One region of the Paenibacillus sp. GCM10027628 genome, then DNA from elsewhere that is predicted to be linked to it. Evidence: riboswitches for the same ligand, from Rfam matches in the RefSeq annotation. Region 1 holds a riboswitch; the other holds the start of a gene.
What was found. A riboswitch is a leader RNA that binds a small molecule or an ion and turns the genes downstream of it on or off. The one in region 1 is predicted to bind FMN.

Region 1 (6,427 bases):
TAAGCTTGATTTATCATATAAAAGGTGGGGTTATTATGGTCCAAGTGATATGGGTACTTATTGTGATCCTTTTCTTGTTGGGCGCTTCCATTCATGACGGCCATAATGATCCACACGACAGTTAAGCTTATAACAAAACGAAGAAACCGCGCTATCTCCGTCTACAGTGATTGACGAGCATCCTCCTTATACTTTTGAATAAATCAACTAAAAATGTTCCAACATAAGCTTGTAATTCTTGTAAAGGAGTGACCGAGCTGGAACAACCCGAAAAGCATGAGCCAACAATCGCACCAGGTATGAATATGCATGATCCACTTGAAGAGAAAGCGACCGAAGAGGAAATTGAGAAAGGTGACTCTACTACAGTAACTCGCCTTTACTTGGATCGAACATCCGAGGATTAGGAATGTAATCTCGTTTCCTTCTCCGAAATGTATCTTGTAAGAAGAGGGAAAACCTCTTCTTTTTTTCATTTATTCCTCTGGTGCGACGATCGAAACGGCTTGTTGGACACTAAGCCCAATTCAGTAAAGGCAAGCATCCATCTCCTTTTTAGATGCATAGGTTGTTGTATCATTTCGTTGGAGGCGATTATTCAATGAGTTATTCCCCACAAACACATTATTATCATCCACACCATCCTCATCCTCACCACATGCACCCGCATTATCACCATATGCACCCGTATCATCCCCATTATCATATGCATATGCATCATCCGCATCACCATCATCCGATAGCCATTTATCCGGTTCCATATCCGCACCCGCATCACTATCCAACTACGTATCAAGGAAGGTAAGGTGGACAGTTACAAACAGGTCTCTGACATGGTGAATATCAAGGATAACAACCACCTATGCTGCACTGCTCTACCTAACCCCCGCTCATAAACAGGACTCAAATTGTTCAATTGTGCTGAATAATCCTCCTCGATTGGCAAATACTATAGGTCGTTATAATTTCAAAATCTGGAGGAGCTGTACAATGAAACACATCGTTAGAGATCATGTGGCAAGTGAAGCGGGTATATCAGAATTTCAAGCTGAGAAGGCCGTTGAGGCTGTAGTAGATTATTTCAAAACCAGACTTTCAGTTGATGTTAACAACGAAATACAAGGTGTCTTAAATGGCGTAGATCGCCATGAAAATGACTAACTCCCGTTAAAGGGAGTTTTTCTTTTTTTCATAGCTTGGCCAGGGATTTGCTCATAAACTTACCGGAACTGCATATAATGTATGGCTTGAATCCCCCATTGTGAGGTGTTGCCAGGTGTTCCGAATTTACGTCATTGACAGTGACGAAAGAACGATTGAGCTATCTTTCAAAGATTCGAAGGAATTATATAGATTTGCAGACGTTTTTATTGATCATGGCTACAAAGTACTCATCGAAAAAGATAATCAACATGAAGCTTTCCAGATGGAGAGGCATACCACGGAGGATTCGCTAATAAACGAATGAATTTTATCCGTTTTGTAAATAAATGAAAAAATCCCTGTCTTGTTGTTGCATTACTGCAGCAAAACAGGGATTTTTTGCAGACAATTATGAACTTTTCAGACTAGCGGTTGCCGAATCGTCTCCCTTGCCGCGGCTCATCAACCATAAGGTGAACCAGATAAGGAGAAATCCGAGCAGTTGTCCAAGTGTCAAAGGCTGGTGGAATACAATCCAATTAATCAGCACACCGACTGCAGGGAAAGCAAGTTCAGCCAACGTAGCAAAAAAAGCTTTCGTCGATGATAAACCTTTATAATAGAGCAGCATGCTCAGCAACCCTGGAAAAAACGCCTGAAACAGCAGATTCACGGCCAACAACGCAAGCCCGCCGGATGTGCCTTTCAGTTGCCAAGCGTCACCACTGGCCAAAAGAACAATGGTCAATAGGGGGATCGCCAGCAAAAATCGCAGCGAAGTGACGACTGGGAAATCCAATTTCTTCTGGAGCAGAAATTTCCCCATGACCGTAGATCCTCCCCACAAGCTTGCTGCGAGAATCGAGAACAAACAGCTCAGTGTCCCCAAATTCTTGAAACCAAGGGCAGGTGATGCAAAACCGAATGTCAACAAATACGTACCTAACAGAGCTGCAAGGATATAGAGAAAAAACTTGGAAGGCAAAGCCTCTTTAAGCATCAATCTAGCTAAAATAATTGCGAATAAGGGCTGCAGCTTTTGAAGCAATAGGATTGCATTCGCACTGCCATGGGCAAAAGCGGAAGTAAATAAGATGGTTGCAATGGCAGAGCCGCCCCACGAGATGAAGAGCAGAGCCCCGATGACGGCTAACGTTAGCTTGCCGGTTAAGGTTCGGCGGTGTTTAATCAATACAGGCAGAGCATAACAAGCTAGTAACAGATGCTCAATGAAGACGATCTGAGCGGATGTGAAGCTTTTAAGCAACAGGATTCGGAATAACGGATCCAGTCCCCATAACGTAGCTCCAAGCGCAATATACCAGATTCCGTTCATTCCCGCGATTCGCGATGATTTCATTGCCAAACTCTTGCTTTTAAAATTTACTGCATTATCCAATTCAAAAACCTCCAATGTGTTTTGCTTTTGCAAAACAAGTTTTGAATTGAACCTTCTGAAAGAAACAATGCCCCCGCTAGACATTCAACGGGGGCATTGACAAACAGACCTGTTAAAAATGTTATTTTTAACAAGCTGCTCTTCACCTTCTCCCATCCGGACTATAACCGTCGGCCTTGGAGTTTCACCAAGTCAGTCCCAGCCTTGTGAGCCGGGAGTCGCGGGCTTGAGATACACGTAAGTATCTTCACCGCCGGTAGGGAATTACACCCTGCCCCGAAGATTCAATTATGAAATTGTGTTGTAAACACTTACTTTATACAAGTAACGTTAAAATAGATATTAGCACCATAAATTGAAAAATGCAAGGATTTTTCATAGAGGCTCTTGAGCATGCTATGGAAAGATGGTTATCATCGTAACACACATGTGGGGATGTTGTCGCTAACGATATTTTTCATCTTTACAGATGAGTTGATGGAGGATTGACGGGTTTTCGCACCGTGCATGGCCTTGTGCCTTGTATATGTAGAACAAAACTAAAAAGCCGTCTTTCTCGTTGCCATGACGAGCAAGACGGCTTTTATTGCGACGATTTATTTGTCTCGGATCGGACCTGAATCATCTTTACCTAAGATTTGCGTTAATTCTTTCAAGAACATGTTAATATCCTTGAATTGCCGGTAAACCGAAGCAAAGCGAATGTAAGCCACTTCATCAACCGGGTACAATTGCTCCATGACGAGCTCGCCGATGGCCAAGCTGTCTACTTCCGCATGAGCGGTGTTGCGAAGCTGCATTTCCACTTCTGAGACAATGACCTCCAGCCGCTCCATCGATACGGGTCGTTTTTCGCAAGCACGAATCAAACCTCGCAGTACTTTCTCTCGACTAAATTCTTCCCGACTGCCGTCCTTCTTAATCACGATGAGCGGTGTTTCTTCCACCATCTCGAATGTCGTGAACCGGCGCGCGCATTTCTCGCACTCTCGGCGGCGGCGAATCGACTTGTTTTCGTTTGCAGATCGGGAATCGAGCACTTTCGTACCGTTATAGTCACAGAACGGACATCTCATTCGCTCTCTTCTCTCCTTTCTTTCCTGGCGTATTACCAGATGTTACTTGTTATGATCCATACAGAAACGCACATAATACAGTTACCAACGACAAGGAGGTGAACAGACATGGGCGCAGGACAATCCCGCAGCAACAATGTTTTAGTTGTTCCTCAAGCTAATGCAGCGTTGGACCAGTTGAAATACGAGGTAGCACAAGAACTGGGTATCGCTATCCCTCAGGATGGATACATGGGTAATATGGCTACTCGTGATGCTGGTGCAATCGGTGGTAACATTACTCGTCGCCTGGTGCAAATTGCAGAGCAATCCCTGGCTGGTCAATTCAAGTAATCTTGAATCCTAACCTCTGATTTCTGCAAACAAGAAGTATTGGACTTTACGCTCCGTTAAGGAGCTAGTCCAATGCTTCTTTGTTTTGGGCTCGAGCTTGATCATTCCACTGCTCCCCATACAGCTTCGTATACTTTTCATAATAATATAACACTCGCTGTACATAATGCCGCGTCTCGCCAAACGGAATTTGGCTGATATTGGCTTCTGTACCGTCCCAAATTTCATTTTGCTTCCATTTATTCACATTACCCTGGCCGGCATTATAAGCGGCGATCGCATAAATCAAATTCCCGCTATAATGTTTGGTTAGCCAATTCAAATACCAGGCACCAAGGTTGATGTTGACTTCCGCATTACGCAAATCTTCCTGTGATTGAGGCCCTAAATTGCCGGATTCCACGATCCACGCAGCCGTTTCCGGCATAAGCTGCATGAGGCCGATAGCCCCTTTATGCGATTCCAAATGAACCTTATAATTCGTTTCAACCCTAATAATGGCTGCAATCAAAAATGGGTCTATATGATGTTTCGCCGCGCTTTGGCGGATTTCCTTCTCGAAGTAAATGGGATACAGTTTTCTTCCGATAAATGTACTATTCATGAACAGGATCAGGACAAAACAGATCAGCAGAAGAGCGAAAACCCGCTTCTTGCGAAAAAATGTCATGAAAGCCCCTTCCTTATCCAAAACTGGTCGATCAATAGGCTTGTCTCTTCCCTAGTTCCACTATTATCAATCACAATATCGGCCAGCTCGCGCTTTTCTTCGATCGACATTTGGGCGGCTAGCCTTTCCTGTGCAGACACCTCTGTTAGACCGTCACGCTGAATAAGTCTTGCGAGCTGCACGTCTCTAGGTACATATACAACCATTACTTCTTGAAACATCGCAACGAGGCCGGATTCGTACAGCAGCGGCACATCGACAACAACCAATTTCTCCGGGTGTTCACGCTCCGCCGTTTCCATCTGTGCTCGCATCAACGCACGGATCGGCGGATGAAGCAAATTTTCCAATTGTTTGCGCGCTGACGCATCTGCAAAGACGATCTCGCCAAGTTTTTTGCGGTTCAAAGATCCATCCGGATGTAGAACCGCTTGTCCAAAATGCCCAGCAACCCTTTCCAGAACAGGGCTGCCGGGCTCAACAACATCGCGGGCTAATTGGTCCGCATCAACTAATATGGCGCCGCGGCTGACCAGCATAGCACTTACCGTACTTTTGCCGCAAGCGATACCTCCAGTTAACCCGATATTCATAAGGGGAGCTCCTTCGTGTTTTCCGCCAGGAAAACGATCATCGTCAGCTTACGTTAGAACATTTTCATAATACCCATCAAAATCAAGACACATCCCGGAAGAACCGACAGCTTCTTCATCCAATTCATCTCCGCATAGCGGAAACCGATGCGGAGTCCGATGGCGATGAACGTACCGCTGGATAAAGCAATAACCGATGCCGTCAATAAAGGAACGAATCCAATCAGAGCAGCTCCTATGCCGGCACCAAATGCATCTAATGAAAGCGCCAAGCCAAGTAGCGTAGCTTCAGAGGCCGAAATGTTGCCCGAGCGGTCCACGTCCGCAATGGAGGGCGTCCGCAAAATTTGGATGACAAGACCGAATCGTTTTAATTCGATATTCAAAATCTCTTTCGTCCTCTGGAGCGTATCCAGCGAATGTACCTGGAGTTCGCCCGTCTGTTTGGAATCGTCCATGTCCTGGGCTTCATGAGCCTTTTGCTGCCTCATCTGCACCAATGCCCAAATGCCGATCCCAATAAGAATCAAAGCGCCTATGCGTTTGGCAACCATCGGACTCATGAATGAAGACATCAAGACTCCGATTTGCATGGAGGCAAATATAATAATTCCCGACCAAAGCGAAATAATGCCGATGGAGAGGAACGGAATTCGGATTTTGCGCAGGCCATACATGACACCGACACCGAATCCGTCCAAAGAGACAGCAAACGCGAGAATAAGCAAAGAAACGGCAGGAAGCATAAAACCCCTCCTAAGAGTTATGCACCAGGTTCTACACACAACCTGGGCTTAGTACTCCATATCCTATGAGGAGGGCGGGCTTCGCGTGCCTACTTCTTGGATTTCTTCAGTACTCGCTTGCGTTTGAGCGGTTGGCATACAGGGCAAATATGTGTCCCTCTTCCGCCTACAACCGTCTTGTAGATCTGGCTTCCACATTTTTTGCAGGACTCGGATTGACGTCCATAGATGTTAAATTGATGTTGAAAGAGGCCGATTTCACCTTGACCGTTGACAAATGATTTAATCGAGGAGCCGCCGACTTCGACCGCTCCCCGGAGTGTGCGAACAATGGCTTCATGCAGAGCTTCAAGTTCTTTGCGCGTAAGCGATGAGGCTTCGCGTTCGGGATGAATGCCAGACAAAAAGAGGGACTCGTCTACATAAATATTCCCGATGCCGACGATATATTCTTGATTGAGCAGGAG
Region 2 (6,427 bases), on a different contig from region 1:
GGGGCCTTCAAACGCTTCCAGTTTATAAGTGACTTTCATCCAGCAATCCCCCTTGTCATAGTGCAAATATATTCATCACAAGCTGCGCGGCAATCGGATAGGCGTGTGCCAATCCCCATTGACCGATAGGCGTTATCATCAAAAGTAGGACAAGCAGTAAACCATAACGTTCATTTCGCTCAAACCAACTTTGATTGTGGCTTGCGGCGAGTCCTTTAAGGATGTACCATCCGTCTAGCGGATACAACGGTAATATATGTATGATTAATACCATTAAATTCACAATTACGCAATACTGCAAATAAACTCGCCATTGTTCCACGGCCATTGTTTCGATACCGCCTCCTATCCAAGAAGGCAGAAAGAAATTCAACCACCAGAAGAAAAAGACGAGTAATAGATTCATAAAAGGACCTGCGAGATAAACAAGCGTATTCGACAACCTTGGTCGTAAGCGAAAGCGAGCCACGTCAACCGGAAGCTTTTTCGACCAACCGTAAGGGCCGAAAGCAATCATCGCGAGCCCCAAAGCATCTAAGTGTGCCAAGGGGTTCAGCGATAATCTTTTACCCTCCCGGGCTGTCCGATCTCCTAATAACCATGCGGTTCCGGCATGCGCCGCGTCATGCAACGTCATGGCGATGAGAAAAGCGAACAGCCGAGGCAGCAAGGTTTCCAGATGGAAATAAGAAAGCATTAGGAAGTCAATTGTTTCGTCAAGTTGGCCATTTCGATAGCGGTAACTGCCGCTTCCCAACCTTTGTTGCCTGCTTTAGTGCCGGCACGTTCAACCGCTTGTTCAATCGAATCCGTGGTCAATACGCCAAACACCGTAGGCACTCCTGTTTTCAAATTGATGGCGGATACGCCTTTCGCAACTTCGCTGCACACATAATCGAAATGCGGCGTTGAGCCTCGAATGACTGTACCTAAAGTAATGACGGCGTCATATTTGCCGCTTTCAGCCATTTTTTGCGCGATTAAAGGAATTTCAAAAGCACCAGGCACCCAGGCGATTTCCACTTCATCATCTTGAACGCCGTGGCGTTTCAAAGCGTCTTGAGCGCCGCCCAGCAGCTTGGATGTAATAAATTCATTAAAACGGCCGACAACGATGCCGTATCTCAAGTTTTGCGAGACTAAATGACCTTCATAAATTTTTGACATGTGATTTCTCCCTTTCACTCTTTAAGTTCCGTATTTAAATGCCGCTGCCGGAGTCGTGAAACTCAAGCATGTGTCCAAGTTTTTGCTTTTTGGTCTGCAAATAATTCAGGTTATGCTCTTTGCTTTCCATTTGAATGGCTACCCGCTCGACAACCTCAAGGCCGTAGCCCTCTAAGCCTTTAATTTTGCGTGGATTGTTGGTCAGAAGGCGAAGTTGGCGAATACCGAGATCTTTTAAAATTTGCGCCCCGATGCCGTAATCCCGAAGATCCGGAGCAAAGCCAAGCTTAATATTCGCCTCAACCGTGTCGAATCCCTGCTCCTGCAGCGCATAGGCTTTCAATTTATTGATCAGGCCGATGCCGCGACCTTCCTGACGCATATATAATAATACACCATTGCCTTCTTCATCAATCTGTTTTAATGCAGCATCGAGTTGCGGGCCGCAATCACAGCGGTGCGAATGGAACACATCGCCGGTCAAACATTCGGAGTGTACGCGCACCAAAGTCGGTTTTTCGGGGTCGATCGTTCCCTTTACCAGCGCCACATGCTCTTTATTGTCCAACTGATTGGTATAGGCAATTGCTTTGAATGTGCCAAAATCGGTCGGCAGCTTGATCTCCACTTCACGCTCGACGAGCTTCTCCTTTTGATTCCGGTAATGAATCAAATCCTGAATCGTAATGATGCGCAGCTCATGCTCGGCTGCGATTTCCATAAGATCAGGTACACGTGCCATCGTACCGTCTTCTTTAATCACTTCACAGATGACAGCTGCCGGATAAGAGCCGCACATTTTGGCCAGGTCGACTGCGGCCTCGGTATGCCCTGCTCTGCGGAGCACGCCGCCTTTTTTGGCTATCAACGGAAAAATATGACCGGGTCTGCGGAAGTCTTGCGGTCTCGTTCGGGCATCGATTAACGCCTGGACCGTACGAGAACGTTCATGGGCAGAAATTCCGGTGCTCGTCTCGACATGATCGACAGAAACGGTAAATGCTGTGCCATGGTAGTCTGTATTGCGAGCGACCATCGGCGGGAGGTCAAGCTCTTGCGCCCGCTCTTCGGTAATCGGCACGCACACGAGGCCACGACCTACTTTAATCATAAAATTGATCACTTCAGGAGTCGCCTTATCCGCGAGCGCGATAAAATCCCCTTCATTTTCACGATCCTCATCATCCACAACGATAATGACTTTGCCCAGCATGAGATCGGAAATCGCTTCTTCTATCAAATTAAAACGTATGTCAGTCATTGTTCATCTCTCCTAACTCTGAACCTACATGAAGCCATGCTCGGCTAAAAAGCTTTCCGATAATGAGCCTTGCCCGCTTGAATGACCTCCGGCCGCGCCTGACGGACCGAATCCGAGAAGACGCTCCATGTACTTACCGAGCACGTCGCACTCGATATTCACCGTATCTCCGGCTTTTTTATCGTAAAGTACGGTTTGCGCAAGCGTATGCGGGATGATGGAGACCGAAACCTCACGGTCCGTCACGTTCACAACCGTAAGACTAATGCCATCGATCGTGATCGAGCCGCCTGCAATGATATATTTGAAAATTTGCTTGTTCTCCGGTTCAAACCGGTAGACAACCGCATTTTCTTCGGGGGTACGGGAGCTTATCGTCGCCGTCGTGTCAACATGTCCTTGAACGATATGTCCGCCGAAGCGTCCGTTTGCTGCCATGGCCCTCTCCAAATTGACGCGTGTGCCGGTTTGCAGCTTGCGCAGATTGGTTTTGCGGTACGTTTCAGGCATCACGTCCACGGAAAAGGAATCCGTGTCAAAAGCAATCACCGTCAAGCAAACCCCATTAACGGCGATGCTGTCGCCAAGATGAACGTCTTCGAGCACTTTCTTGGCGCCTATCGTCAACACCATCGCTTGTCCTTGACTATGGATGCGGCGCATGCGGCCGATTTCTTCAATAATGCCGGTAAACATGCCAGCCCTCCATTCTTTCGATATTCATCCCTTGTAGATCGGATAGCCGGTAATGCTAATATCGGGACCGAACTGCTCGACCTTCACGCGGTCGAGCTCAATCGCCTCCGCCATCTTCGCGAAGCCGGCGAAGTTGAAATTCCCTGGTGCCAGGCTGCCGCCGCCGATAATTTTCGGCGCGTACATCAGCACCAGCTTGTCGATCAGGCGCCGCTCTAGCATGGCGCCGTTCAATCGGCCTCCACCCTCGAGGAGGATGGAGCCGATCTCGCGCTCGCCGAGCTGACGCATGGCGAGCGTTAGATCCACCTGCGGGCCGTCGCCGCAGGTGAGCACTTCGATGCCGCGCGTTTCCAGCGCGGCACGCCGCTCAGCGGGCGCCTGTGCGCTCGCGAGCAGGATCGTCGGCTGACGATCCTGCTCCTGCAGCACGCGGGCGCCCGGCGGGATGCGCAGCTGCGAGTCCGCGACGATCCGTACCGGCTGCACAGCCGGTACGTCGCCGCGCGCGCTCAGCTGCGGGTCGTCGGCGATGACGGTGTCAACGCCGACCATGATCCCCTGATGCCGGTGGCGCAGGGTATGGACAAAGGCTCGCGACGCCTCGGACGTGATCCACTTGCTGTCGCCGGTCTTCGAGGCGATCCGGCCGTCGAGCGTGCTCGCCGTCTTGAGCGTCACGAAGGGCATGCGCGTGACGATAAACTTATTGTAAGCCTCGTTCATGGCCGAGGCTTCCGATTCCAGCAGCCCGACGGTCACGTCTACGCCGTGGGCGCGCAGCTTGGCAATGCCCGAACCCGCGACCTGAGGGTTCGGATCGGTACCGGCGACGACGACTCGCGTCACGCCGGCTTCGATGAGCCGGTCGCTGCATGGCGGCGTCTTCCCGTAGTGGCTGCACGGCTCCAGTGTCACATAAGCCGTACTGCCCTTCGCTTCCTCGCCGGCCATCTGCAAGGCGAGCACTTCCGCGTGTCCTTGCCCACGCTTCAGGTGCGCTCCCATACCGACGATGCGTCCATCCTTCACGAGGACGCACCCGACAACAGGGTTAATCCCCGTCTGCCCAAGCGCACTCTGCGCCATTTGCAGCGCGAGCCGCATGTAGGCTTCGTCATTTAATAACTGCGTGACGTCCACCCCTCGTTCCTAAGTAAAAATCGAATGCAAAAAAGCCCCATCCAGTATAGGATAGGGGCTAGAGATTGTAGGTAACACGAAGAAGCTTCATCTACACGCGTTTGTCCACATTTTTGCTCAAATCAAACAACAACGACCCGTCCATCGATAAAGACAGACCTGCCGAATTTATGTCCATGTGAAAAAATGTACAAACGTGCATAGCGAATCTGGTATTCGCGTTCTCCTTCTCCCATCCAGACTATACTGTCGGTCCCGGAATTGCACCGGGTCAGCCGTAGCGAAGCTGTATGTCAGGTACCGCTGAGCTTCAAAACGGGTCACGGACTGAACGATCGGAAGTATGGATTTCCTTCCAAACGTATCACCGCCGGTGTGGAATTTCACCACGCCCCGAAGGTTGCACACATTATAAAAGTCATCATGTAACTCTCGCGAGAAACAGATTTCTTTGGTTATGAATTTATCACTAGGTCTTGGAAAAAGCAAGGTCTTTTTTCAGAAGGACGGGATAGGAATCTCCACCATCTATGCTCAACTCGCTTGCTTAGTTAAAGCAAAGGCTGTCTCACGGGTTTTTCGAACCTGTGGGCAGCCTTATTTTTGCTTATGAACTATGCTTCAACAACTTCAACTTTCTCCATCAAATCTCTGCCTTTGAACGCATCGACAAGCTCCATACCTTTCGTTACTTTACCGAAAACCGTATGTTGACCATCAAGGTGCGGCTGTGGTGCGTAGCAGATGTAGAATTGGCTGCCGCCTGTGTTTCTGCCTGCATGAGCCATTGCGAGTGTTCCGCGCTCATGTTTGTTCGGGTTGATTTCACAGTTGATTTGGTAGCCAGGACCCCCTGTGCCCGTACCGGATGGACAACCGCCTTGTGCGACGAATCCAGGAATGACACGGTGGAAGACAAGTCCGTTGTAAAAACCGGAGTTTGCTAGTTTTTCAAAGTTGGCAACCGTATTCGGTGCATCGTTTTCGAAAAGGTCGATAACGACTTCTCCGCCGCCTGCGAGTTTAATTTTTGCTTGTTTGGCCATGTGAGGTCCACTCCTTTTAGACAATAATACCTTATTCTACTATGAATGCGTCCATTTCACAAACCGGAGCCTACTTTTTCAGGAAACTCCTGCTCATCCACGCAAAAAAACCACCGGCTCTTCATTCGAAGATGGTGGTTCTTTGCTCCTATTCGCCCTTAACCATACATGCCTTCAAGTTATTTCTCGTTCAATGACTTCATTCAGTTCCGAGCTTTCTTCTTGCGCCGCTGCAATTACATGCTGATCGGCTTCATTAAGCCCTTGCATTTCCTCCGCAGCTTGCGCCTGATTATTCAATTGGTCTTCTACTTGTCCAATTCCGTGAGCTTTTTGTTGACCTTTGCTTTTAGCCATCGTGATTCTCTCCCTACTCTGCTGGTATCCTGCGTCGAACTTTACTATGCGCAAAGCAAGCTGCGCTTATTCGTTTAAGGTGGCCTGGGAAAGACTGCTCTATGATCTTCTATACAACAAAAAAGAAACCTGGAGTTCGGCTCCTGGTTTCTTCGCTCAAATCAATGATCTTAAACGGTTCCGCTAACTTGTTTCATTCTTGCAGGAATCACATCGTTACTGACAATGTTGTCAAAAGATTCGCGTTTTACGACGAGATCGCTTTGACCCTCTTTTACAAATACAACAGCCGGACGGCGGATACGATTGTAGTTGCTTGCCATGGCATAGTTGTAAGCTCCTGTGCAGGATACAGCCAGCACATCGCCTACGTTAACTTTAGGCAATTTGAGATCCCAGATTAGCATATCGCCGCTTTCACAGCATTTGCCGGCAATGGATACGACCTCTTCAGGGACTTCGGTAGCTCGGTTAGCCAGCATCGCTTCATACTCAGACTCGTACAAGGCTGGACGCGGATTGTCGGTCATCCCGCCATCTACGGCTACATACTTGCGAACGCCTGGAATGTCTTTGGTTGTTCCCACGCTATAAAGCGTAGTTCCCGCGTCGCCAACAATGCTGCGGCCCGGCTCTACCCAAATTTCAGGCAGCGGGTAATCGTTCTTCCCGAAGTTTTCTTTAATTGCGTCTGTGATTGCTTTGACGTATACCGCAACAGGAAGCGGCGTGTTTCCTTCCACGTAGCGAATGCCAA

Region 2: linked by a shared signal. The riboswitch ahead of ribD (bifunctional diaminohydroxyphosphoribosylaminopyrimidine deaminase/5-amino-6-(5-phosphoribosylamino)uracil reductase RibD) and the one ahead of ACFQZT_RS31835 (DMT family transporter) in region 1 are both predicted to bind FMN.

The regions. Positions count from the first base shown of each region.
Region 1 covers NZ_JBHTHA010000052.1:99,538-105,964, forward strand. The annotation lists gene ACFQZT_RS31825 (hypothetical protein) at 528-761, opposite strand; gene ACFQZT_RS31830 (hypothetical protein) at 991-1,161, shown strand; gene ACFQZT_RS31835 (DMT family transporter) at 1,553-2,503, opposite strand; FMN riboswitch at 2,683-2,830, opposite strand; gene nrdR (transcriptional regulator NrdR) at 3,139-3,618, opposite strand; gene ACFQZT_RS31845 (alpha/beta-type small acid-soluble spore protein) at 3,727-3,951, shown strand; gene ACFQZT_RS31850 (lytic transglycosylase domain-containing protein) at 4,016-4,621, opposite strand; gene coaE (dephospho-CoA kinase) at 4,618-5,214, opposite strand; gene ytaF (sporulation membrane protein YtaF) at 5,268-5,960, opposite strand; gene mutM (DNA-formamidopyrimidine glycosylase) at 6,050-6,427, opposite strand, start outside.
Region 2 covers NZ_JBHTHA010000011.1:161,052-167,478, forward strand. The annotation lists gene ACFQZT_RS12345 (segregation and condensation protein A) at 1-39, opposite strand, end outside; gene ACFQZT_RS12350 (site-2 protease family protein) at 56-757, opposite strand; gene ribH (6,7-dimethyl-8-ribityllumazine synthase) at 697-1,167, opposite strand; gene ACFQZT_RS12360 (bifunctional 3,4-dihydroxy-2-butanone-4-phosphate synthase/GTP cyclohydrolase II) at 1,202-2,428, opposite strand; gene ribE (riboflavin synthase) at 2,453-3,124, opposite strand; gene ribD (bifunctional diaminohydroxyphosphoribosylaminopyrimidine deaminase/5-amino-6-(5-phosphoribosylamino)uracil reductase RibD) at 3,149-4,267, opposite strand; FMN riboswitch at 4,488-4,672, opposite strand; gene ACFQZT_RS12375 (peptidylprolyl isomerase) at 4,882-5,313, opposite strand; gene ACFQZT_RS12380 (hypothetical protein) at 5,488-5,670, opposite strand; gene lysA (diaminopimelate decarboxylase) at 5,841-6,427, opposite strand, start outside.